2 linked regions of the Methylorubrum extorquens genome follow. The protein of the gene in region 1 interacts with the protein of each later gene in a pairwise test. Links are inferred from orthologs where the notes say so. Each region holds a gene or a part of one and is shown in the gene's direction. Other genes may lie near its edges. The genes, in order: gyrA and gyrB.

Evidence for each region.
Region 2: the proteins of gyrA (region 1) and gyrB interact in binary tests that used the Escherichia coli proteins (3 or more experiments, as listed by UniProt). The link is inferred for Methylorubrum extorquens from one-to-one orthologs.

The regions. Positions count from the first base shown.
Region 1 is NZ_JALJXF010000001.1:1,202,666-1,210,268, reverse strand. The notes cover bases 4,250-7,564. They hold gyrA (DNA gyrase subunit A), read left to right. Parts: upstream 4,250-4,628; coding sequence 4,629-7,364; downstream 7,365-7,564. Other genes in these bases: mobA (molybdenum cofactor guanylyltransferase MobA), read left to right, coding at 4,250-4,318. In the rest of the region: J2W78_RS05955 (nicotinate phosphoribosyltransferase), read right to left, coding at 71-1,369; J2W78_RS05950 (pyridoxamine 5'-phosphate oxidase family protein), read right to left, coding at 1,530-2,033; J2W78_RS05945 (hypothetical protein), read left to right, coding at 2,189-2,461; J2W78_RS05940 (Mrp/NBP35 family ATP-binding protein), read left to right, coding at 2,553-3,689; more of mobA, read left to right, coding at 3,719-4,249; J2W78_RS05925 (outer membrane protein), read left to right, coding at 7,585-7,603. UniProt on the Escherichia coli protein: A type II topoisomerase that negatively supercoils closed circular double-stranded (ds) DNA in an ATP-dependent manner to maintain chromosomes in an underwound state.
Region 2 is NZ_JALJXF010000001.1:3,440,537-3,457,233, reverse strand. The notes cover bases 6,373-9,469. They hold gyrB (DNA topoisomerase (ATP-hydrolyzing) subunit B), read left to right. Parts: upstream 6,373-6,745; coding sequence 6,746-9,193; downstream 9,194-9,469. Other genes in these bases: J2W78_RS16300 (sigma-70 family RNA polymerase sigma factor), read right to left, coding at 9,256-9,469; J2W78_RS16310 (hypothetical protein), read left to right, coding at 6,373-6,533. Also shown: J2W78_RS16355 (heparinase II/III family protein), read right to left, coding at 1-190; sseA (3-mercaptopyruvate sulfurtransferase), read right to left, coding at 377-1,225; J2W78_RS16345 (hypothetical protein), read left to right, coding at 1,438-1,674; J2W78_RS16340 (DEAD/DEAH box helicase), read left to right, coding at 1,942-3,474; J2W78_RS16335 (YegP family protein), read left to right, coding at 3,648-3,833; J2W78_RS16330 (hypothetical protein), read left to right, coding at 3,962-4,243; J2W78_RS16325 (hypothetical protein), read left to right, coding at 4,453-4,596; J2W78_RS16320 (acyl-CoA thioesterase), read left to right, coding at 4,682-5,086; J2W78_RS16315 (MBL fold metallo-hydrolase), read left to right, coding at 5,159-5,803; more of J2W78_RS16310, read left to right, coding at 5,910-6,372; more of J2W78_RS16300, read right to left, coding at 9,470-9,963; large conductance mechanosensitive channel protein MscL, read left to right, coding at 10,377-10,766; J2W78_RS16290 (abortive infection family protein), read right to left, coding at 10,829-11,656; J2W78_RS16285 (hypothetical protein), read left to right, coding at 11,886-13,184; J2W78_RS16280 (hypothetical protein), read left to right, coding at 13,363-14,127; J2W78_RS16275 (DUF2235 domain-containing protein), read left to right, coding at 14,271-15,761; and 2 more genes. UniProt on the Escherichia coli protein: DNA gyrase negatively supercoils closed circular double-stranded DNA in an ATP-dependent manner to maintain chromosomes in an underwound state.

The DNA.
Region 1 (7,603 bases):
GTCCGTTATGCATGACATCGTGGCATTCGAAAGCTGGCCTCGATCGAGCCGCTTGCGGCCTCCGATCGGTTCACACCACGACCGCCACCGCCGCCTGCTCCCCCACCCCGAACACCCTTTTGTAACGCTCCACTTCCGCCGCCGGCCCCTGGGCCTTGCTCGGGTTGTCGGAGATCTTCACCGTCGGGCGGCCCTCCGCTTCCGTCACCTTGCAGACCACCGAGATCGGATCGAGGCGCCCTTCCGGCACGAGGCCGCGGAAATCGTTGGTCAGTCGCGTGCCCCAGCCGTAGCCGATGCGCATGCGGCCGTGGAAATGCGCGTGGATCGCCTCGATGTCGTCGATGTCGAGCCCGTCGGAGAAGATCGCCAGCTTTTCGCGCGGGTCGCAGCCCCGCGACGCCCAGAAGGCGAGGGCCTCCTCGCCGCCCGCGATCGGCTCCTTCGAGTCGATGCGGATGCCGGTCCAGGCGGTGAGCCAATCGGGTGCGTTGGCGAGGAAGCCGGTGGTGCCGTAGGTGTCAGGCAACGCCACCAGCAGGTTGCCGGCATAGTCCTGCTGCCAGTCGGCGAGCACCGCGTAGGGCGCGGCCGCCAGGGCCTCATCGTCGTCGCCGCTGAGTGCGGCGTAGACCATCGGCAGTTCGTGGGCGTTGGTGCCGACCGCCTCGACCTCGCGCCGCAGGGCGATCAGGCAGTTCGAGGTGCCGAGGAAGGCGCCCTCGCCCAAGCCTTCGCGCATCGCCTGCACGCACCAATCCTGCCATAGGAAGCCGTGGCGGCGGCGCGTGCCGAAATCGGCGATGGAGAGATCGGGCAGGCGCTTCAAACGCTCGATCTTCTCCCAGACACGGGTCATGGCGCGGGCGTAGAGCACCTGCAGATCGAACTTGCCCATGCCGCGCAGCACCGCGCGGGAGCGCATCTCGTTGAGGATCGCGAGGGCCGGTACCTCCCACATCGTGGTCTCGACCCAGGGGCCGTGGAAGGTCAGCGCCACCTGTCCGTCGCGGGTCTCCAACTCGTATTCCGGCAACTGAAACGCCTCGAACCACGCCATGAACTCGGATGAGAGGATCTGGCGCTTGCCGTAGAAGGTGTTGCCGCGAAGCCAGGTGGATTCGCCCCGGCTCAAGCGGACCGTGCGGGCGTGGTCGAGCTGCGCCCGCAATTCCCCGAGGTCGATTTCGTCGGCCACCCGCACGCTCCGGGTGCGGTTCTGGATTCCGAAGCTGACGTTCAGCTCGCGGTGACGGCGGAAGATCATCTGCGCCATCAGGAGCTTGTAGAAATCCGTATCGAGCAGCGAACGCACGATCGGGTCGATGCGGAAATTGTGGTCGTAGACCCGCTTCGCGAGGTCGATCATGGGCCGTCCGTGTTCAGGGAGCGTCGGCCGAGCTTGGGGCGGATCGCCCCAGCGATCAACGTCGGCGGGCGCAGGGCATCATGACAAAAAAGGCGCCCCCACCAGAGGCAGGGGCGCCGGACGTCACGGGAATGGGCACGAGGCCCGTTCCCAGGAAGAATCAGGCGAGGTCGACCTTCTTGGTCTCGGTCTTCGGGCTCTCGCCGGTGAGCGAGGCCTTCACGTAGCCGTAGAGGTGAACCATCGTGGAGGACGGGCTGTCCCAGTACTCGCCCTGCTCGGGATGGATACGGATCAGGCCGACCTCCGGGTCGTTCTTGCCGTTGGGGAACCACGTCTTGAGGCTCTCCTGCCACTTCTCGTCGATGAGCTTCTGGTCGCGGATCACCTCGGCCTTGCCGGCGATCGAGACGTAGGTCTGGCTCGACGGGTCGGAATAGGAGAGGTTAACTTGGTTGTCGCGGCCGATCTCGGCGGTCTTCGGGCTGTGCAGCTTGGTGAAGAACCAGATGTCGCCGTTCTCGTCGATCTCGTTGTTCCACATCGGGCGGCTGTTGAGCGTCCCATCCTGGTCGGCGGTGGTCAGCATCGCGACCTTGACGTCCTTGACCAGCTCGAAGAGCTTCTTCGCGCCCTCGTGGTCGCGATGGTTGCCCTGGTGCATGAGATCCGTACTCCGTCTGTCGTCAATGGCGTGAGCCGGGCCGGCTGAGTCCCCGATCGATGGTCCGCTGCCCGGCGATTGCCTCGACAACGAGCGAGTTCGATCTTGGTTCAGGGGTGGGTCGAAGCTTTGCCGGAGAGTGACGGGTGAAGGAGATGAGGGTTGCGCTGCTGGCCCTGCTGCTGGTCGCCGCTGCGGTGCCGGCCTCGGCGGAGGTGCGCTTCGGCCCCGGTGTGCGGATCGGCGGCCACGACTTCTCGAACCGGCGCGCGCGCAGCGTCCATGTCGAGCGGGTGAATCGGCTGCGCGGCCCCGTCGGCTGCCGGCACCTGCGCCGCGGCGTCTACCGGCGCGGCGACGGCTCGGTCGTGCGTGGACCCATGGAAGAGTGCAACCTGATCGCCATTCCGCCGGGGCGGCGGCGCTGAGAATATAGCCCGAAGGCTGGCGTTTGCCACGAGGGTGGTTAGATGGTCGGGAGCGGGATGGCCCGCCCCGGCGCCCGATGGAGTTCGAGTTTTGGCGATCACGCGCGACGACGTGCTGAAGGCACTCTCGACCGTCACGGTCGACCGCGGCGGCACCACCCTGCCCGATTCCGGCCGCCTCTCGCAGGTGGTGATCGACCCGGGCAATCGGGTGATGTTCTCGATTCTGATCGATCCGAGCGAGGCCGAGCGCTTCGAGCCGGTGCGGCGCGAGGCGGAGGGCCGCGTCCTGACGCTGCCCGGCGTGTCGAGCGTGCTCGCGAGCCTGACCTCGGAGCGGGCCCCCAACCCGCCAGCCCCCGGCGCGGCCCCGCGTCAAGCGACAGGCGCTGTCGGAGGTCCCGGCGCCCCGCCGCGCCAGGGCAATGCGCTGCCGGGCGTGCGCCACATCGTGGCGGTGGCCTCGGGCAAGGGCGGCGTCGGCAAGTCGACCACCGCCTGCAACCTCGCCCTCGGCTTGAGTGCGCAGGGCCTCAAGGTCGGCCTGCTCGATGCCGACATCTACGGCCCCTCGGTGCCGAAGCTTCTCGGCCTCTCCGGCAAGCCGCGGGTGATCGACGGCAAGACCCTGGAGCCGCTCCAGGCCTACGGGCTGAAAGCCATGTCGATCGGCCTGCTGATCGAGCCGGAATCGGCGATGATCTGGCGCGGGCCGATGGTGCAGTCGGCCATCACCCAGATGCTGCGCGACGTGGCCTGGGGCGAACTCGACGTGCTCATCGTGGATATGCCCCCCGGCACCGGCGACGCGCAACTCACCATGGCGCAGGCGACGCCCCTGTCGGGCGCCGTCATCGTCTCGACGCCGCAGGATCTGGCGCTGATCGACGCGCGCCGCGGCGTGACCATGTTCCGCAAGGTCTCGGTGCCGATCCTCGGCGTGATCGAGAACATGGCGACCTTCATCTGCCCGAATTGCGGGGCGGCTTCCGCAATCTTCGGCCATGGCGGCGCCCGCCACGAGGCCGAGCGGCTGGAGGTGCCCTTCCTCGGCGAGATCCCGCTCACCATGGCGATCCGTGAGACCTCGGATGCCGGACGTCCCGTGGTCGCCACCGACCCGGACGGGCCGCAGGCCAAGATCTACCGCGAGATCGCCCAGAAACTCTGGGCCAACCTCAGCGGCGCACCCGTCGGCCGCGCGGCGCCGAAGATCGTCATCGAGTGAGGCCTTCTCCGGTCTCCGGTCCGGGCACATTGGGCCTGATCCTGGCGGGCGGCCTGTCGCGGCGGATGGGCGGGGGCGACAAGCCCCTGCGCCAGCTCGCTGGACGCACCCTCTTGGAGCGCGTCGCCGAACGGCTCGGCCCGCAATGCGCGGGCGGGCTCGCACTCAGCGCCAACGGCGATCCGGCCCGTTTCCGGGCGGTGTTCGCGGGAGCCGTCCTGCCCGACACCCTGCCGGACCATCCGGGGCCGCTCGCCGGCATCCTCGCCGGGCTGGAAGCCGCCGAAGCAGCGGGTCTGTCCCACATCGTCAGCGTGCCGGGAGACGCGCCCTTCCTGCCCGAGGACTTCGTCGCGCGGCTCGTTGCGACAGCCGTGGGGGAGGGCAAGCCGATCGCGCTCGCGGCCTCGGGCGAGCGGCGCCATTTTACCAGCGCGCTCTGGCCGATCCACTTACGCGAGGATCTGCGTGGCTGGCTCGCTTTGGGCGAGCGGCGCGTCGGCGGCTTCATCGAGCGGCACGGGGCGGCGGTGGCCTCCTGGCCGGTCGAGCCGATCGACCCCTTCCTCAACCTCAACGCGCCGGAGGATCTGGCCGCGGCGGAGGCGCTGCTGGCGCGGGTTTCCTGACCAGCCGGCAACGCACCGTTGGGAGGCGCCCGGATGTTGTGCAAGCCCCCTGGAATTCATATTTAAGTAACTGAGACCACGGCCTTTGGTCGGCCACGGCTATCCTGCCCCTACCCTCATCCCGAGGTGCCGAAGCGCGAGCAAAGGCCTCGAAGGATCCTCCAGGGATCGCACGCGAACTGGAGGATCCTTCGAGGCCCGCATTCCGCGGGCATCTCGGGATGAAGGCGCGGGTGGGATCGGCCGCGGGACCGGGTCCGCGGTGTTTTTCGATTCCGGTCGGAACGAACAGTAGATCGAGAGAGCGACGTTGGCAGACGACAACGACCAACCCGGCGCCGGCACGCCCCCGCCCGCGACCGACATCAAGCCCGTCTCCATCACCGACGAGATGCGCCGGTCCTACCTCGATTACGCGATGAGCGTGATCGTGAGCCGCGCGCTGCCCGATGCGCGCGACGGCCTCAAGCCGGTGCACCGGCGCATCCTGTTCGCGGCGCACGAGAGCGGGCACCTGCCCGAGCGCCGCTACGTCAAGTCGGCCCGCATCGTCGGCGACGTGATCGGTAAGTACCATCCGCACGGCGACCAATCGATCTACGATGCCTTGGTCCGCATGGCCCAGGACTTCTCGATGCGCCTGATGCTCATCGACGGGCAGGGCAATTTCGGCTCGGTCGACGGCGATCCGGCCGCGGCCATGCGCTACACCGAATCGCGTCTGGCCAAGCCCGCCAGCGCGCTCCTCTCGGACATCGACAAGAACACCGTCGATTTCCAGGCGAACTACGACGGGGAGCACGAGGAGCCGACCGTCCTGCCGGCCCGCTTCCCGAACCTCTTGGTCAACGGCGCGGGCGGCATCGCGGTGGGCATGGCCACCAACATCCCGCCGCACAATCTCGGCGAGCTGATCGACGCCTGCATCGCCCTCATCGACGATCCGAGCCTGACCATCGAGGCGCTCAACGAGATCGTGCCCGGTCCCGACTTCCCGACCGGTGGCCTGATCCTCGGCCGCGCGGGCACGCGGCAGGCCTACGCGACGGGCCGCGGCTCGATCATCATGCGGGCGAAGTCGCATGTCGAGGAACTGCGCAAGGAGCGCGAGGCGCTGATCTTCACCGAGATCCCGTATCAGGTGAACAAGGCGACGCTGGTCGAGAAGATCGCCGAACTCGTCAAGGAGAAGCGCGTCGAGGGCATCTCGGACCTGCGCGACGAATCCGACCGCGACGGCATGCGCATCGTCGTCGAGATCAAGCGCGATGCCATGGCCGAGGTCGTGCTGAACCAGCTCTACCGCTACACGCCGCTGCAATCCTCGTTCGGCTGCAACATGGTGGCGCTGAACGGCGGTCGCCCCGAGCTGATGAACCTGAAGGACCTGCTGCTCGCCTTCAACGACTTCCGCGAGGAGGTCGTCTCCCGGCGCACCAAGTTCCTGCTGAACAAGGCGCGCGAGCGCGCCCACGTCTTGTGCGGTCTGGCCATCGCGGTCGCCAATATCGACGAGGTGATCCGCCTGATCCGGACCTCGCCGGACCCGAACACCGCCCGCGAGGCCTTGATGGCCCGCGACTGGCCGGCCCACGACATTGCCCCCTTGATCGCGCTGGTGGACGATCCGCGCTACCGCGTGGCCGAGGACGGCACCTACCGGCTCTCGGAGATCCAGGCCCGCGCGATCCTCGACCTGCGCCTGCAGCGCCTCACCGCCCTGGGCCGCGACGAGGTCGGCGACGAGCTGAAGAAGCTCGCCGACGAGATCGCCGACTACCTCGACATCCTGCGCTCGCGGGTCCGCATCCAGGCGATCGTGAAGACGGAACTCGCCGAGGTGCGCGCGCTCTTCGCCACCCCGCGCAAGACCGAGATCATCGATTCCGATTTCAGCGTCGAGGACGAGGATCTGATCGCCCGCGAGGACATGGTCGTGACCGTGTCCCATGCCGGCTACGTCAAACGCGTGCCGCTCTCGACCTACCGGTCGCAGCGCCGCGGCGGCAAGGGCCGCTCCGGCATGAGCACGCGCGACGAGGATTTCGTCACCCGGCTGTTCGTGGCCTCGACCCACACCCCGGTGCTGTTCTTCTCCGACCAGGGCCAGGCCTACAAGGAGAAGGTCTGGCGCTTGCCGATGGCCGCTCCGAACGCGCGCGGCAAGGCGCTCGTCAACATCCTGCACCTGCAGAACGAGGGCGAGCGCATCTCGACCATCATGCCGCTGCCCGAGGACGAGACGTCCTGGGATACGCTCGACGTGATGTTCGCCACCGCCTCCGGCAATGTCCGCCGCAACAAGCTGTCGGACTTCACGACCGTGAACCGCAACGGCAAGATCGCGATGAAGCTCGATCCGGGCGATCACATCGTCCATGTCGAGATCTGCCGGCCGGAGCAGAACGTTCTGCTGACCACCGCCCTCGGCCAGTGCATCCGCTTCCCCGTCGAGGATGTGCGCGTCTTCAAGGGCCGCGACTCGACCGGCGTGCGCGGGATCAACCTGGGCAAAGACGACAAAGTCATCTCGATGGCGATCCTCAACGCCTTCGACGCCTCGCCCGAGGAGCGGGCCGGCTACCTGAAGATGCGCCGGGCCGTGATCGGCGATGCGGGCGAGGCGGAGGCCGAGCCGGCCGAGGCCGAGGAGACCCCGGAGGCCACGGCGATCTCGCTGGAGCGCTACAACGAGATGGGCGCCGCGGAGCAGTTCGTGCTGACCCTGTCCGATCGCGGCTTCGGCAAGCGCTCTTCGTCGTACGAGTACCGGACCTCGGGCCGCGGCGGCAAAGGCATCACGGCGATGCGGGTCAACGCCCGCAACGGCAACCTCGTCGCCTCCTTCCCCGTGGAGGCCTCGGACCAGATCATGCTGGTCACCAATGCCGGCCAGCTCATCCGCGTGCCGGTGGACGACATCCGCATCGTCGGCCGCGCCTCGCAGGGCGTGACGGTGTTCAACACCGACAAGGCCGAGCGTGTCGTCTCGGTGGAGCACATCGAGGGCGAAGACGACAACGGCGACGGCGAAGAGGCCGCCTGATCGAAGGGCTGCGGAGGGGCCGAACAGGCCCCCTCCGCAGCTCGGCGGGCGATGCTGATCAAAATTTTGTGATACGGGATTATTTTCGGAATTACAGTATTCGCTTCAAGTCATGACGCGGTGTTGTCGTCTCAATATAACTGTTGCCGTTATATCATAGTTTCCGTGCCCAACCGCCGGTAGAGAAAGTGCGGCTTTCCTCACACCTTCGGTTCGAGCCTTGCGCAACTCCCTGATCC
Region 2 (16,697 bases), 2.2 Mb from region 1 along the record:
AATAGATGTCGTCGGCGAGCGAGGCGTCGCTGGTCCGCAGGTCGTGCGGCGCGATCACGAGGCCGGTCACCCGCGCGCGGGTGAGGATCTCGGGCCGCGCCGTGAGCTGTGCTGTCCGCTCGCGAACCGCGCGGACGATCTCGTGACCGAGCAGGCGGTAGAGCTGCCAGCGTTCGGGGCCCCTGCCCAAGCCGTATCCTCCGAGCCTTCGAGACGGGCCGTACGGGTCGCCGCCCGGACCCGCACGATGGGCGCCCGGCAGCCGGCTTCGGCCAAGCTTATGCCCGTCCTCTTAACCGCCCTTTAACGCTGTGTCGTCCTCGCCGGGGCCGGCATCCCCGGAATGCACCGGCCCGACGCGGCGGCGCTTCACCGCTCAGGCGGGGCTGGTCTCGACGGGGCGGGCGGGATCGGCGCCCCACTCCGACCACGAGCCGTCGTAGAGCGCCCGCGGCTCCTTGCCCAAAGTCTCGAGTGCCAGCGCGACGATGGCCGCGGTCACGCCCGAGCCGCAGGTGGTGACGACGGGCCGGTCGAGATCGACGCCGGCCTCCGCGATTGCGGCCCGCAGCGAGGCCTCGTCCCGCAGGCGGCCATTCGCTTGGAGGGCGGCGTAATGCAGGTTCTTGGCGCCGGGCATATGCCCGGGGCGAACGCCGGGGCGCGGCTCCGCCTCCTCGCCGCGGAAGCGCGGGCCGGAGCGCGCATCGACCACCTGCGTCGTGCCGCCGGCCAGGGCGCGGGCGATGTCACCCGCATCCGCCACGGCGCCGTTGTCGAGCCGGGCGGTGAAATGGCGCCGGTCGCGCGGGCGGCCCTCGCCGTCCTCGGTCGGGTAGCCCGCCGCGACCCAGGCGGGCATGCCGCCTTCCAGGATCTTGACCTCGCGCATGCCGAAGGTCTGGAGCATCCAGCGCACCCGCGGCGCCGAGAACAGCCCCATTCCATCGTAGACGACGACCTGCGCCCCGTCGCCGACCCCGAGCGTCCGCATCTTCGAGGAGAACACCTCGGGCCGCGGCAGCATGTGGGGGAGGGCGGATTCGGTATCGCTCATCGCGTCCAGATCGAAGCGGATCGCACCGGGGATATGGGCCGCTTGATACTCGGCCGCGGCGTCGCGCCCCTGCGCCGGCAGGTGCCACGAGGCATCGAGCACGACGACGTCCGGCGCGTTCAGGCGCTGATGCAGCCATTCCACCGTGACGAAGGGCGATGTGGTCATGAACATCCTCGCTGCGCGGGTCTTCGCGGGGAAGACATCACATCCGGCATTGGCGGGAATTCGGCAAGGCCACGAGCCCAAAAGTCATGGCAATTGCTTCGCGCGATCACCCTGCGTGAAAAGCAGGCGCGACGGTGTGGCGTCCGTTACGCCCCTGCCACCGGCGCGATCTTCGGGTAAGCGCGGGACGACAGCGAAAAGGGTGCATGTCCGTGCGAGAAACCTATCACATCGAAGTGCTCGGGCCGGAGGAGCCGGACGCGCCGGGCGGCGTGCAGCAGCGGGTCTCCGTGCGGACGGCGAGCCCGGAGGCGGCGGCGGAGCGGGCCAAGCGGCTGTTCGCCCGGGCGCGAGTGCCGCAACGCGCGCGCACGGCCGCCGAGGCAGTTCGCGTCGTCGACGGCGCGGGCATCGAGATTTTCAGCATGAGCCGATTCGACGAGGCGTGAGCGAGGCGCTCCGACATTCATTGACTTCGCGGGTGCAACGTCGCATATCGCAGTTGCAGCGTCAGCGACCGAACGGGGTCGCTTGAGGGGGCTGCGTGACGGTTCGCGCCTTTTCCAAGGTTGCGCCCCGGCCCCTCTCTTCAACGTGTATGCACCCCAGGCCGCCCCATCACGCGGGCAGCCTCCCGGACCGATGGACCCGCCTTTGATAGTCCCGCGCGATTTGATGCGCCGGATTGCGGGTTCCGCTGCCTTGAAAGTACCGACTTGACCCAATTCACCGATTTCGGCCTCGCTCAGCCCGTGCTCCGCGCGCTGGAAGAGGCCGGCTACGTTACGCCGACGCCGATCCAGTCGCAGGCCGTCCCGCCCGCGATGGAGGGCCGCGACCTCTGCGGCATCGCCCAGACCGGCACCGGCAAGACCGCTGCCTTCGCCCTGCCGATCCTGCATCGCCTGTCGCTCGACAGTCGCCGCGCGCCGCGCCGCGGTTGCCGCGTGCTCGTGCTGTCGCCGACCCGCGAGCTCGCCAGCCAGATCGCCGACAGCTTCTCGGACTACGGCCGGCATCTGCCCTACACCAACACCGTCGTGTTCGGCGGCGTGAACATCACCCGCCAGGAGCGGGCGATCGCGCCGGGCGTCGATATCCTCGTCGCCACGCCGGGCCGGCTCATCGACCTCGTCGATCGCCGCGCGCTGACGCTGGAGGGCGTCGAGATCCTCGTCCTCGACGAGGCCGACCAGATGCTCGACCTCGGCTTCATCCACGCGCTCAAGCGCATCGTGAAGATGCTGCCGGCCAAGCGCCAGAGCCTGTTCTTCTCGGCCACCATGCCGAAGAACATCGCCGGGCTTGCCGACCAGTACCTCAGCAACCCGGTGCAGGTCGCGGTCACCCCCGTGGCGACCACCGCCGAGCGGGTCGATCAGCAGGTCATCTTCTGCCACACGGGCGCCAAGCAGGCCCTGCTCAATCACGTCCTGCGTGATCCGAAGATCGAGCGTGTGCTCGTCTTCACCCGCACCAAGCACGGCGCGGACCGGGTCGTGCGCGGCCTCGACAAGGCCAACGTCGTCAGCGCGGCGATTCACGGCAACAAGAGCCAGCCGCAGCGCGAGCGGGCGCTTGCCGCCTTCCGTGACGGTTCCTGCCGCGTGCTGGTGGCCACCGACATCGCCGCCCGCGGTATCGATGTCGATGGCGTGACCCACGTCGTGAACTACGATCTGCCGAACGTGCCGGAATCCTATGTCCACCGCATCGGCCGCACGGCCCGCGCGGGTGCGGAGGGCCAGGCGATCTCGTTCTGCAACGACGAGGAGCGCAGCTACCTGCGCGACATCGAGCGCACCACGCGTCAGAAGGTACCCGTCGCCGGGTTCCCCGAGGGCTTCGTGCCGCCGACGCGCCAGGAGGCGCAGGATAACGCCGCCGAGGAGGCGCGCCGTCCGCCGCGTCAGCCGCAGGGTCGCCCCGGCCAGCGCCAGGGTCGTCCGGGCGGCGGTCGCGGCCAGGGTGGCGAGGGACGCGGCGAGCCGCGCGCCCACGACGCTCGCGGCGGGCGTCCCGGCGGACAGCCGGGCCACCGCCAGGACCAGCGCGCCGCCGGCGCACCGCGTCCCGACGCTCAGCGGCAGGACCAGCGCCGCCCCGAGCGGGCCGGTGAGGCCCGCCCGCAGGGTGCGCGTCCGCAAGGAGCCCGTCCGAGCGACGGCCGTCGCGACGGTCGGCCCGCGCGCTCCGGTGGCGAGGGCGGCCGGGCGATCGGCTGGCTCGATCGCGCACCGCGCTCCTGATCGCCGGATGACCTGACGATCCCGCATCGGACTCTCGCCGCATTGCGCGGCGGGGGACGACGCAACCGATCCTCGGGTCTCGACGGGACATGGAAATCGATCTTTTCGGCGCGGGATGCGTTCATCCCGCGCCGTTCTCGTTCGGAGCACGGCCTGTCAGGAGATCAGGCGGGATGCGCTACGAACTCTATCGTGATGCGGGTGGGCAGTGGCGCTGGCGCCTGCGCGTCCAGAACGGCAACGTCATCGCAGATTCCGGTGAGAGCTATGTTCGCCGCGAGGATTGCGAGCGCGGCATCGAACTGGTGAAGGGAAGCGCCCAGGCGTCCGTCGTCGACATGACGACGAAGATCGCCTGACCCCGTTTCATAGGTCACCGCAGGCGCTCATTTTTTGCGAAACCGTTTTGCGGCCTCGTGCGTTCTCGCTCGCGCGGTACGCCGGGTTCGGCGTGTCCGTTCGCGATTGCCGAAGAGGGAATGCCCACTTGCTCAGAAAACTCCTCCTTGCCGCGCTGATGGTCCTTGGCCTCGCTGCGGTGGCACCGCAGGGTGCGTCGGCCGCCCCGGTCGGCCCGTCGTCCGCGCTCGTGACCGAAGCCACGCCCGCGACCGTCGAGAAGGCGCAATATTACCGCCGTGGCTGGGGTCCGCGCCCCTATTACGGCCGCCGGTTCTACGGCCCGCGCCCGTTCTACCGTCGCCCGTATTACCGCCGTCCGTTTTACGGCCCGCGCCGTTTCTATGGCCCGCGTCGCTTCTACTACTAAGCCGAACGGATCCCTCGGGAGTCACGCCTGACTTCTGAAGACGATCGTTTCCGATCTGAGCCCGGAGCGTCACCGCTCCGGGCTTTTTCGTGCTTACATCTTGGAGCGACCGATCAGCCCCCGCGCTTTTCCAAAGGCCGCGGACCGATATAGGATGGCGTTCAAGCGAGTATGGCCCGCGTGAGACGGGTCGCTCCGGAGGACGTCCCATGATCGATCTCGTGACGCGGCAGCGGCGCGCGATTGCGCCCGCTCGTACCCTATCCTGGCAGGACATCCCGCTCGAGCTGTTCGTCTGCGCTGCGGCGATCTTTCTCGCAGCCGGGCTGGAGCTTCTCGGCCTGATGCCCTGACGCGGTTCCGCCTCTGGCGCGGGATCGGCGCCCGTGCTTCGCTGTCCGACAACGCGTGTTCGAATCGGCGCGAACGGGGGGATCGATGATGCAGACGATCGATGTGGGCGACGAGCATCCCGTCGGCGACCTGACGGTGCGCACGATCGCCATGCCGGCCGACACCAACGCCAACGGTGACATCTTCGGCGGCTGGGTGCTGTCGCAGATGGATCAGGCCGGCGGCATCGCCGGGGTCGAGCGGGCGCAGGGCCGGGTCGTGACCGTGGCCGTCGATGCAATGACCTTCATCCGGCCCGTGCGGGTCGGGGATGTGCTGTGCGTCTATACCCGGATCGGCCGGGTCGGACGCACCTCGATGAAGATCCACTTGGAGGCCTGGGCGCGGCGCTTCCAGACCCGGATTCGCGAAAAGGTCACCGATGCGACCTTCACCTTCGTCGCCATCGACGAGGCGGGCCGTCCGCGCTCGATCCCGGTCGAGGACTGAGGCGCCTCCCCTTGGCGCTTCCCGGCGTGACGGTCTAGAACCGGGGCGACATCCTCGAACCGCCGAGTCCGTATGCCCGCCACGCCCCGCGCCGCGATCATTCCGGTCACCCCGTTCCAGCAGAACTGCACCTTGGTCTGGGACGACGCCACCAAGGCCGGCGCCGTGGTCGATCCCGGTGGAGACCTGGACCGGATCGAGGCGGCGATCCGCGCGCAGGGCGTGACGGTCGAGAAGATCCTGCTCACCCACGGCCATATCGACCATGCGGGCGGCGCCGCCGAGCTGAAGGAGCGCCTCGGCGTTCCCGTCGAGGGCCCGCACGAAGCCGACCGGTTCCTGCTCGATTCCCTGCCCGAGACGGGCGCGAATTACGGGATCGACGGCGCCCGCGCGGTCACGCCGGATCGCTGGCTCAACGAGGGCGACACGGTCACCGTCGGCGGCCTGACCTTCGACATCTGGCACGCCCCCGGCCACTCCCCCGGCAGCGTCGTCTTCATGAGCCGCGATGCCCGTTTCGCCCTGGTCGGCGACGTGGTGTTCCAGGGGTCGATCGGCCGGACCGACCTGCCCGGCGGCAGCCATGAGCAACTGATCCGGATGATCAAGGAGAAGGTGCTGCCGCTCGGCGACGACGTCGCCTTCATCCCCGGCCATGGGCCGACCGGAACGCTCGGGCAGGAGCGGATGACGAACCCGTTCCTGCAGGGATGAAACGGTCTGGATCGTCGCCCGCACGGCTTCACCGGCCGGCCACCGTGTCGGGTGAGACTCGAACGGTCGGGCCGGCAGCGTGCGCTATTTGGGCGATGATGCGGGAGTGCTCGACATGATGGCGTCCGATGCCGGTTCGATCCGAGTCTTTCTCGGCCTCGGAGCCGTGCGCGTCCGGCCGCGCATGTACATCGGCGATACGGAGGACGGGACTGGGCTGCACAACATGGTGCTCGCCACCGTGAGTTATGCGCTTCGCGAGCGCTCCGGTCGCTGCGCTGGCTGTATTCGGGTGTGCCTCGACGCTGACGGTTCCTGCACTGTCTCTGACGATGGTCCGGGCTTGTCCGGCGAGCCGGGCAGCGGCGGCGAAATCAGTGAGTTGGAAGCCGCGATGACGCGGCTCGATCCGAAAGATCTCGCGGGCGGTGTCGAACAGACGGGGCTGTGTGTCGTCAACGCACTTTCATACTGGCTACAGATCGAGAGCCGGATTGGGGGCACGTCGTTCGATCTAGCATTCCGGCACGGTGTGCAGCTCTCGCCGCTTGGCATCCGGGCGATCACGGACGATCATTGCGGAACGACGATTTCGTTTCAGCCCTCCGCCGACACCTTCCCGGAACGGAGCTTTAACGGCGCGAGATTGAAAGCCGATCTGGAGGCGCTGTCGCTTCGATCCGGAGCGCGGATCGAACTCAAGGATGCACGCGGGAACCCCGCGACCTGATGTTGTCCATTCGCGCGACGGCGTGCTGAAGAGCCCTTACGCGTCGTTAACGCGATCGGTCCACAAAGAGCACGCAACAACGCTTTCCAGACGTAAAAAGCGATGCAAAATCAGGGGGGAACGCCTATATGAAGACGAGACGGAAATAGCAGGCACACCCGGCCCGTACGGGCTCGAGAAAAGGCTCAAGAGCCGCCTGCCCGAGGAATTTTATGGCTGACTCCCCGAACACCGAACCCGCCGACAGCTACGGCGCGGAATCGATCCGCGTGCTCAAGGGCCTGGATGCCGTGCGCAAGCGGCCCGGCATGTATATCGGCGATACCGACGACGGCTCCGGCCTGCACCACATGATCTACGAGGTGGTGGACAACGCCATCGACGAGGCGCTCGCGGGCCACGCGGACCTCGTGACGGTGACGCTCAATGCCGACGGCTCGGTGACGGTCTCGGACAACGGACGCGGCATCCCCACCGACATCCACCGGGAAGAGGGAGTTTCGGCCGCCGAGGTCATCATGACCCAGCTCCATGCCGGCGGTAAGTTCGACCAGAATTCTTACAAGGTGTCGGGCGGACTGCACGGCGTCGGCGTGTCCGTCGTCAACGCGCTCTCCACCAGCCTGACGCTGCGGATCTGGCGCGGGGGCAAGGAACACCGCATGGAGTTCCGCCACGGCGACGCGGTGGCGCCGCTGGAGGTCGTCGGCCCTGCGGGCGATCGGCGCGGCACGGAGGTGACCTTCCTGCCGTCGACCGAAACCTTCACCATGGTGGAGTTCGACTATCCGACGCTGGAGAAGCGTCTGCGCGAGCTCGCCTTCCTCAATTCAGGCGTGCGCATCGTCGTCACCGATGCGCGCCACGCCGAGCACAAGCGCGAGGAGCTTTGCTACGAGGGCGGCGTCGAGGCCTTCGTGCGCTATCTCGACCGGTCCCGGAAGTCGGTCGAGGGCATGACGAAGCCCGTGACCGTGCTGGGCGAGCGCGATGGCATCCGCGTCGAGGTGGCATTCTGGTGGAACGACTCGTTCAACGAGACCGTCCTGCCCTTCACCAACAACATCCCGCAACGCGACGGCGGTACCCACATGGCGGGCTTCCGCGCCGCCCTGACGCGCCAGCTCACCGGCTACGCCGAATCCTCGGGCGTCGCGAAACGCGAGAAGGTCTCGCTCACCGGCGACGATTGCCGCGAGGGGCTGACCGCTGTCATCTCCGTGCAGGTGCCGGACCCGAAATTCTCGTCGCAGACGAAGGACAAGCTCGTCTCCTCCGAGGTCCGCCCGGCGGTCGAGAACATCCTCAACGAGGGTCTCTCGACCTGGCTCGAGGAGAACCCGGCCCAGGCGAAATCGGTGATGGGCAAGGTCGTGCTCGCGGCCGCCGCCCGTGAGGCGGCGCGCAAGGCGCGCGAGACCATCACCCGCAAGGGCGCGCTCGACATCGCCTCGCTGCCCGGCAAGCTCGCCGATTGCCAGGAGCGCGATCCGAGCAAATGCGAGTTGCTGCTGGTCGAGGGCGATTCCGCCGGCGGCTCGGCCAAGCAGGGCCGTGACCGTACCTTCCAGGCAGTGCTTCCGCTGCGTGGAAAGATCCTGAACGTCGAGCGGGTACGCGCCGACCGGATGCTGTCCTCGGCCGAGATCGGCACGCTGATCACCGCGCTCGGCGCCGGCATCGGCCGATCGAGCACTGACCGCGAGGGCTTCAACCCGGATAAGCTGCGCTATCACCGCATCATCATCATGACCGACGCGGACGTGGACGGCTCGCACATCCGGACATTGCTGCTGACGTTCTTCTTCCGGCAGATGCCGGAGCTCATCGACCGCGGTCACCTCTACATCGCCCAGCCGCCACTCTACAAAGCGGAGCGCGGCCGTCGGACCCTCTACCTCAAGGACGAGCGGGCGCTGGAGGATTACCTGATCGATCAGGGCGTCGAGGGCGCCGTGCTCCGGCTGGCCTCCGGCACCGAGTTCGGGGGTGCCCAGCTCAAGACCCTGGTCGAGGAAGCGCGCGCCTTCCGCGGCATCCTGCACGGGCTCCACACCCGCTACGACCGCTCGGTGGTCGAGCAATCGGTTCTGGCCGGCGCCTTCGCCAAGGATGTGGCCGAGAATCCCGGTGAGGCCGAGGTCCTGGCCGACCGCACCGCCAAGCGTCTCGACCGGATTGCCGACGAGATCGAAAAGGGCTGGACCGGGGCGGCCTCGGAGGGCGGCTACGTCTTCAGCCGGACGCTTCGCAGCGTGACGCAGATCGCCAACCTCGATGCGACGCTGCTCGCCTCGCAGGAGGCACGCCGACTTGCCGAGCGGGCGGAGACCTTGCGCGAGATCTACGAGGAGCCGGTGACGCTCGCCCGCAAGGGGGACGAGACCGAACTCTACGGCCCTGTTGGTTTGTTCGAGGCGGTGATGGCGTTCGGCCGGAAGGGCCTCCAGCTCCAGCGCTACAAGGGCCTCGGCGAGATGACCGCCCAGCAGCTCTGGGAAACGACGCTCGATCGCGACGTGCGCTCCCTGCTGCAGGTAAAGGTCAAGGATACGACCGACGCCGACGACCTATTCGTCAAGCTGATGGGTGACGTGGTGGAGCCGCGCCGCGAGTTCATCCAAGAGAACGCGCTGAGCGTCGCGAATCTCGACGTGTGATGGCGTGAGCCCGAAGGGCCGGTGACGGCTCTCGGGACGATGCCGATGGACGGTGGCCCGGGTCAGGCCCGTGCCGCCGACAATCCATCCGGAAGGCCTTCGTACGAATCGACGAGGAAGGCGCGGGCGCGGCTGACGCGACTCTTGACTGTGCCGACCTGACAGCCAAGCTGCTCGGCCGCTTCCTCGTAGGTGAAGCCCTCGGCACCGACGAGCAGAAGCGCCTGCCGCTGCGGCAGCGGCAAGGTGCCGATCAAGTTCATCACCATCCGCAGTCCCGCCGCGTGCTCCTGGTCGGGGTGAGCGGTGAGCGTGCCGGCATGGACGCCGTCGGCATCCTCGACTTCGCGGCGGCCCTTGCGAATCTCGGTGTAGAACTGATTGCGTAGGATGGTGAACAACCACGCCGTGAAGTTCGTGCCCGGCGTGAACCGCTCGCGGTTGGCCCAGGCCTTCACCATCGTCTCCTGAACGAGATCGTCGGCACGGGTCGGGTTGGCCGTGAGCGAGATCGCGAAGGTGCGCAACATCGGCAGCGCTTTCACCAGATCGTCGCGGAAGATGGCTTCGACCTGTCCGCCGTGGGCGGCGAGAGCTGTCTCGAACTGCCGCAACAGCGCCGCCAGCGGGCTCGGCAACGGAGCTTGCTCCGCCAGATCGAAGTAATCCCGCAAGGCGAGAGCCAACTGGCGCGGAACGGCTTTTGCCGCTTCACCCCGTACAAAACCGGGATCTTCCGGCAATTGGCTGCGAATCAGTTCGTCGGGCATCCGGATGGGCACCTCGGGATAGGGCAGGGCGTTTGAAGTAGTCACCTTTCGGTAGCAATTGAAAAATGAACTGATGCTAAACGGAGACGGAAAAAGCCCCAATCCCTCTAAGCAGGTAGAGCAGATCGCCCGCACAGCCCTTGGAATTGTTTCGGAGTTTTTCTGAAAGATCGCCGGATCGCAGCGCGACAGGGGCCGAAGATTGCAGTGTCCCGCGATTTGCTTTCAGCTTAGCCGTTTGAATTGCGTACGGCTGGTTCGCTTCGCACCGGCGGGAATCGGCAACGCTGCGTGGTGGCAAACCGTCATCGGCAGGGCTTCCTCTTTATCGGCTTGCCTTGGCGGCCACGACCTGCGGCATAGCTGTGCACGCAACGGCCTGCGCCGGAGCCGGTGGTTCAAGGAGTCCAAGTATGTTGGAAGAGTTCAAGAAATTCGCGCTGCGCGGCAACGTGGTGGATCTCGCCGTCGGCGTGATCATCGGCGCGGCGTTCGGCGCCATCGTCACGTCGCTGGTTCAGGACGTCATCATGCCGATCATCGGCGCGGTGACCGGCGGCCTCGATTTCTCGAACTACTACATCCCGTTGTCGTCCAAGGTGCAGGCGGGCATGCCCTATGCCGAGGCGAAGAAAGTCGGCGCGGTGATCGGCTACGGCCAGTTCCTGACGCTCGCCGTCAACTTCACGATCATCGCGTTCGTGCTGTTCATGGTGATTCGCGCCATGAACGTGATCTCGGGCGCAATGTTACGTTTTCGAGATCAAATTCCCGCTTTGAGGCATCTGCTTTGGGTGGGCTAGTGACCTGACGTTAGGCGAGGCTGCTTTCGAGAGAAGGCGGCCTCGCTCACGTTGGAGACTCCTCAAGGAGCAGTCTGGTGCCGGCGAAGGAGCCACGCCGCCAAAACCAAGCCGGACGAACCGACCAAGCTCGCGTCGTCAGGCGATACCGCAACCTCCTCACCGACGACCCGTCCATGGCCGGTCCCCGCGAGATTCCGAAGCTCATTGGCGCTCTCGATCATCGCCCGGGCGCTGGACGCCATCTTCCGCAGGTACTTTTCGCTCGGCGTTGCCGGAGGCGTGTTCGGCGCCATTCCGAGCAGGGTGAAGCAGCGCCCGGTTAGCCCAGGAAAATCGAGTTTCTCGAAATCGGTCTCGCCTCGCTTGCGCAGGATCGAACGCATTGTCGCTTCGAGCATGTCCTTGGTTGCGCCGAGCGCACCGTGGGGATCGGACGGAAGGGACTTCTCGATGCGTGCCGCGTAGGCATCAAGGTCCACAATATCGCGGGATGCGCTGACCTCGGACATTCCGTGTGCAAGGGCAGCCAACAGTGGATCGCCAGTACCTTCCCATAACTCGACGATGTCTCGGTACCCATGCGTTGCGAGCCAGAACCGCACATCCTTGTTATCGAACAGGGCAGCGAACGCATCCTCGTCGTCCGAAAAGAGGTTGTTTACCAAATCGACGACATGTCCTTCGTGATCGTCGTCGCCCCAACTCAAGCTCCGATAGAAGCGAGGATGGCGCTCCAGGCGCTCAGTCAGGCCATGGAGGGCCGCAAACTTCTTCCAGTCGCTTTCGCCAAATCGGCGCGATAGCGCTTCGGCGAGAGCAACCTTCAGGCGGCCTGCTAGCCTTTCATCATCCTGAAAGACGTCGGGGATGCGCCGCGCCGTCGGCATTTCCAACCTCGTATGATTCTGCGTGGACGGCCCTTGGCCATGTCGCCTGTATATCGTGCCGACCGTTGAAATGCGCTTGCTATGATAGCCTGCTCGGAGCGGTCCTGTCGGTTCCATGCCCGATATCGCTCCGCAACCTGAGATATCATTTCGAGCGGGAGCGGCCATCGTTGGTTCAATGCCCAAAGGCTGCATAGTGTTGGCCACAGATTGCTAAGGATCAGATCGGATGAGGCGTAGCAGACGGCGTTCGGGCAGTTCACCGGTTTCCGCACGCCCATTCATGGAGACGCCAAAGGGAAAGCTGGCTCAATATCGACGCCGCAAGAACAAGCGGCTGCGAATTTGGATCGACGATATAGAGCCTCAATCCAAAAAGATGTCTGCCAAAGACAAGGATGCATTTCAAGAAACATTGGCGCAAAAAATGAGCGAGTTGAAGAGGTCTTCATTCAGGGGCAGTATCGCTCTGCGTGTTGACCTTGCAACAACGAGCAAAACCGCGCCGCACGTGCATACTATCGCCAAAAATCTGCTGGATCTGTTCGGGATGGTCGAAGCACGAGTCGGCATTCGGCAAAAAAGCCTACTGTATAAGGATGACTCCCAAATCCATGCACTTGAAGTTCTATGCCGCCACGGGGAGGATTATCCCTCCATCTCCGTCGAGGCCAGACCACTGAGATCGATGCTCGATGATGTCGAGTTGGGGTTAGAAGCCATGATGGCGCTGTACTACGACAACCCCCAAGATGAGTACGAGAAGGAGATAAGGGAAGAAGCGATCCGTGATCTGAAAAGAATGAAGGATAATGAGGCTGCACAGCGAAGCAGGATGGGTGATCTGCTTTATGAGGCGATGCTGAAACTCACTAGGAGCGGGGCGCAGGACGTCTTCTTGCGTAAATCGATTCTTGACATCGAAATGTTGGCCTATCTTTATAGGTGTCCGAGAGGGCCGTTTCAGCCCATTGAACCTGAGGCCTGGGTACAACTGATGCGAAAATCGTCTTTTCGCATTGATGTAGGCGAGCTCCCGACCGCGCGTGGCAATTCGAATGATTTCCGACATCGTATCGACTCGGCGATAGCTTGCTTTAAGGCAAGGTGGGACTGGCTGCTGAAGCCGCTGGTCGTACCTGTTGGGCTGCAGCTTATCGTCCGCCCTGACTTCAATACGCCATCTGGGGTGCTCCACGATCTCGACAACATTGTCCGCGATTATCTCTTGCCCCGGTTCACTCCTGAATTCGGGACCGTCTCAGACCGCCACTGGACCATCGACTTCGAGGAGCTCGAACGCACCAGCCCGGAGCTTGCATCTCGGTGGAGGGAATGGCGGACGCCGCCCAAAGGCACACGTGACGGCGTCATCGGGTACAACGCCTGGAGACTGCCCGCCGTGGAAGGAGCGCCAGGGTTTGTGAATGCTGCCCTTGTCGTCGATCCCGACTTAGATGCCGGCATATTTCGACGGCTCGATAACATCATCGACAGGTGGGAGAAGGAGATCGTTTCCACGGGCTGAGACCTGGATCGATCTCAAATCGTCTTGAGGCGTGTACCAAGTCGTTCAAACTCCGGGCTTTGACCCAACCGGCGATGGCATCTCGTAGAGCAGGCCGATGACGACCGCCACGCCGAGGGCTCATCGCAACGAGCGCATGTCGTCTGTTACGCTCTCAGCAGCGTAAAGGGGGCGAATCGTGGGTTTGTTTAGATGGATAACGGGAGGGCTGGAGGCCAAGCTCATCGAGGCCGCCCGCAACCTCGATGAGGCCGAGTGCCGCTACTTAGAGACGCTCAGGCGGGAGTTCGCAAACCTCATCATGGAAGCCGATCCCGAGCTGATGCGCCGGGCGTATGAGAAGGCGTGGAATTGGGAGCGGGAAACGGCGAAGAGCCCGGACCGGCTCTGGGCCGATGAGCATGCTCTCGTCACCAGGCTGGCCCGCTTCGAGGAGTTCGACCGGATCGGGACCCGCCACTTCGTGCCATATGCGGAAAGCCGCAGCTCGCTATCAGACGACGACTTGCTGGACTGTTACCTGGACCTATCCCGCATGCTGGTCTTCCTGCGGAACCGTAGGCAACCTGATGTCGGCCGCCGGCGGCCCTTGCACGATGAGAGGGAGCACAAGGTCCTGCTGGACGCCATTCATCGGGTCAAGGATCGGCACTTCCGAACACGCATCGAGGATGCACTTCGGCGCTTCCATGCCTATCGTCAGGGTTCCGGCGCCGGCAAGGCGGACCCCTACGCGGGCACCCGCGAAGCCTATTCCGATGCCGAAGTCGAAGTATTCCCGCTTCCATACGGACCAACACCGGAAAACGAGACCGGCATCGTATTCCGGAAAACTGACGAATACGCGGTCTCGGCCATCTTCCATGGCGACGACGGGCGCATCGTCGAGAGCCTCTATCGCAGCGACCGGCAGTTCTCGTCGCGGACCATCCTCAGCCGATGAAGGAAAGGTAGACCACGCGGTCTACTAAGGAGAAGCGGAAAGTTCCGCGCGACCGGTTACGAGCGTGGCCGGAACAAAGGACGAACCAATACGTTGGGTATCTTGGCCGACGGGAAGTCGTGCCCAGGCGTTCCGGGGGGGCCATGCCGAAGAACATCGTGGTCTTCTCCGATGGCACCGGCCAGGAAGGTGGGCTGCGCGAGGAGCAGCGGCTCAGCAACGTGTACAAGCTTTACCGCGTCTGTCGGGTCGGCCCGGACAGCGGCATCGACCCGCGCGACCAAGTCGCTTTCTACGACCCCGGGCTGGGCACCGACGGGTCGGCCACTGGCTTCCTCGGTGCGTACCGTCGGCTCCAGAAGCTGCTGTCCTCTGTGACCGGCTTGGGCATCACAAAAAACATCACCGACTGCTACGAGTTCATCGTCAACCACTACGAGCCGGGCGACCGGATCTATCTCGTGGGCTTTAGCCGGGGCGCCTACACGGCTCGGTGCGTAGCCAACGTGCTGTTCCTTTGTGGGGTGCCGACCACGGCGCCGGATGGCTACTTGCCCCGGTTCCGCCGAGCAACGCGCGCCATCGCCAAGGAGGCGGTTCTGCAGGTCTACGAGTACGGAGCCGGCTCGCCTCGGGCGCAGTACGAGCAGGAGCGCTTCGAGCTCGCCAGGCGCTTCCGACATAGGTACGGCTCGGGCGACGAGCTCCGCTCGAACGTAGCCCCACACTTCGTAGGCGTCTTCGACACCGTGGCCTCGCTCGGTTCGACCGGTCCGCTGCGCTGGGGCATCGGCGCAGGCTTAGCGCTGCTCGCCGCCCTCGTAGCGGCGGTGCCGGCGGCGCTGCTCGACCTCTCGTTCGATACGGGCTTCTGGGGACCGTTCGTTTCCATCCTGGCTCTGATGGGCGCCTTCATCCTGTTGCGCTGGCTACCGACGGCGGTGAAGACCATCGAGAAGAGCCCGGTCGACGGGAAGACCCATCGGCACCTCGCGCAGTGGCGCTCAGGCAACTACGACCGCCTCCTCTCCGGTCACGTCGGCTACGCTCGGCACGCGCTCGCCATCGACGAGACCCGCGCCGATTTCCCGCCGGTCGGGTGGGGCAAGAAGGGTGCGGTCCGTGAGAAGGTCGGCGACGAGCCGGAGCCGCTCGTCCAGATGTGGTTCGCGGGGAACCACTCCGACATCGGAGGCAGCTACCCCGAGGCCGAGAGCCGGCTATCCGACATCGCCCTGGGCTGGATGGTCGAGGAGGCGACGACCATTCCGAACCCGCTGCTGGTCGATGGCATGGTGCCGGGCGAGCCTGGCAACGGGCGGTTGCGCCTGCACCCGGCCGCGGACGGCATGCAACACTGCGAGGTCGCCAGCATGCGCGACACCATTGCCGGCATCTTCCCCCGCTGGCTGGTGCCCCGGCTGGGCCGGTTTGGTTGGCCTGTGAAGCCACGGACGGTTCCGCCCGGCGCCCCGGTTCACCCGACCGTTTACGAGCGGTTCGAGATGGCCGAGGTGACGCAGTGCGCCGGCAGGGGCGCCTACCGGCCCGAGGCCTTGGCATCTCACGAGGATTTCAAGGCCGGCTATGTGACGGCAGCCGCCTCACCCGACGCCGTTCGGGCTAACTCCTAGCCTTCATGCGTACGGCCTACCGCTGCGCCCCCCGCTCGCGCGGTGTAAGCTTGGCCGACCGATTCTCCGGACGACACTCGAATACGGCTCGAACGGCACTCTCAGGATGGCCAAGGTCGATTACCACCGGAATGCCCTGCGCATCCTCTTCATCTTGGTGAAGGGCAGCACGCCCTATGGAGGCGAGCCCGTCGACGGGTATCACCGGGTGTTCAGGGGTGAGACCAAAGTTCAGGCGCTCGACTTCTGGGTCCGCTACCCGGACTACTTGGCGGATGAACTCCTCACGCTCTACGAACTCACGCGCGACCAGGAATACCTCGACATCGCCGACGGTATCTTCGCGGAGGAAGAGCCTGACCTTCGTCGCGTACCCATGCTGCGTCGCTATTTCGGCGCCTACGAACCCCTCGACACCGTTCTCAGCATCCTCAAAAGCAGGGGGTTGGTGATGCTTCGCTCCCTCCAGAAGCAGAAGGGCAACGACGAACACGACTTCCTTGTCGGAGACCGAGCCGTCAACTTGCTGGACCGCATCGTGGCCGGGGTGCCGGAGATGGGCTGGTACGACCAGCGCGTCGATCTCGTCCTGCGCGTGGCGAGCGGACGCGGGGGCTACGACCTAAAGGCTCGGCAGCATCAGCAGAAGGAATACCACGATGCGGCTACGGGTCAGATCATCCCGACGACTGCCGAGCGCGTCCGGCTCCGTCTCGAAAAGCTGAAGGCTGCATGATGGCGAGCGAACTGCAACGGACCGATGCGTCCTCGCTGATTGCGCAGATTGCATCGAAATCCGGTCGGGGCGTAGAGGACGTTCGGGCCGTTCTCGCCCGTCATGGTGTGGCCTATAAGCCGTCAATCGCGGTGCCCAAGCGCCTCTGCATCCTTTCGCTCGCGTTCACCGGTGAGAGGAAGGGGGAGAGGGCGCCCGGG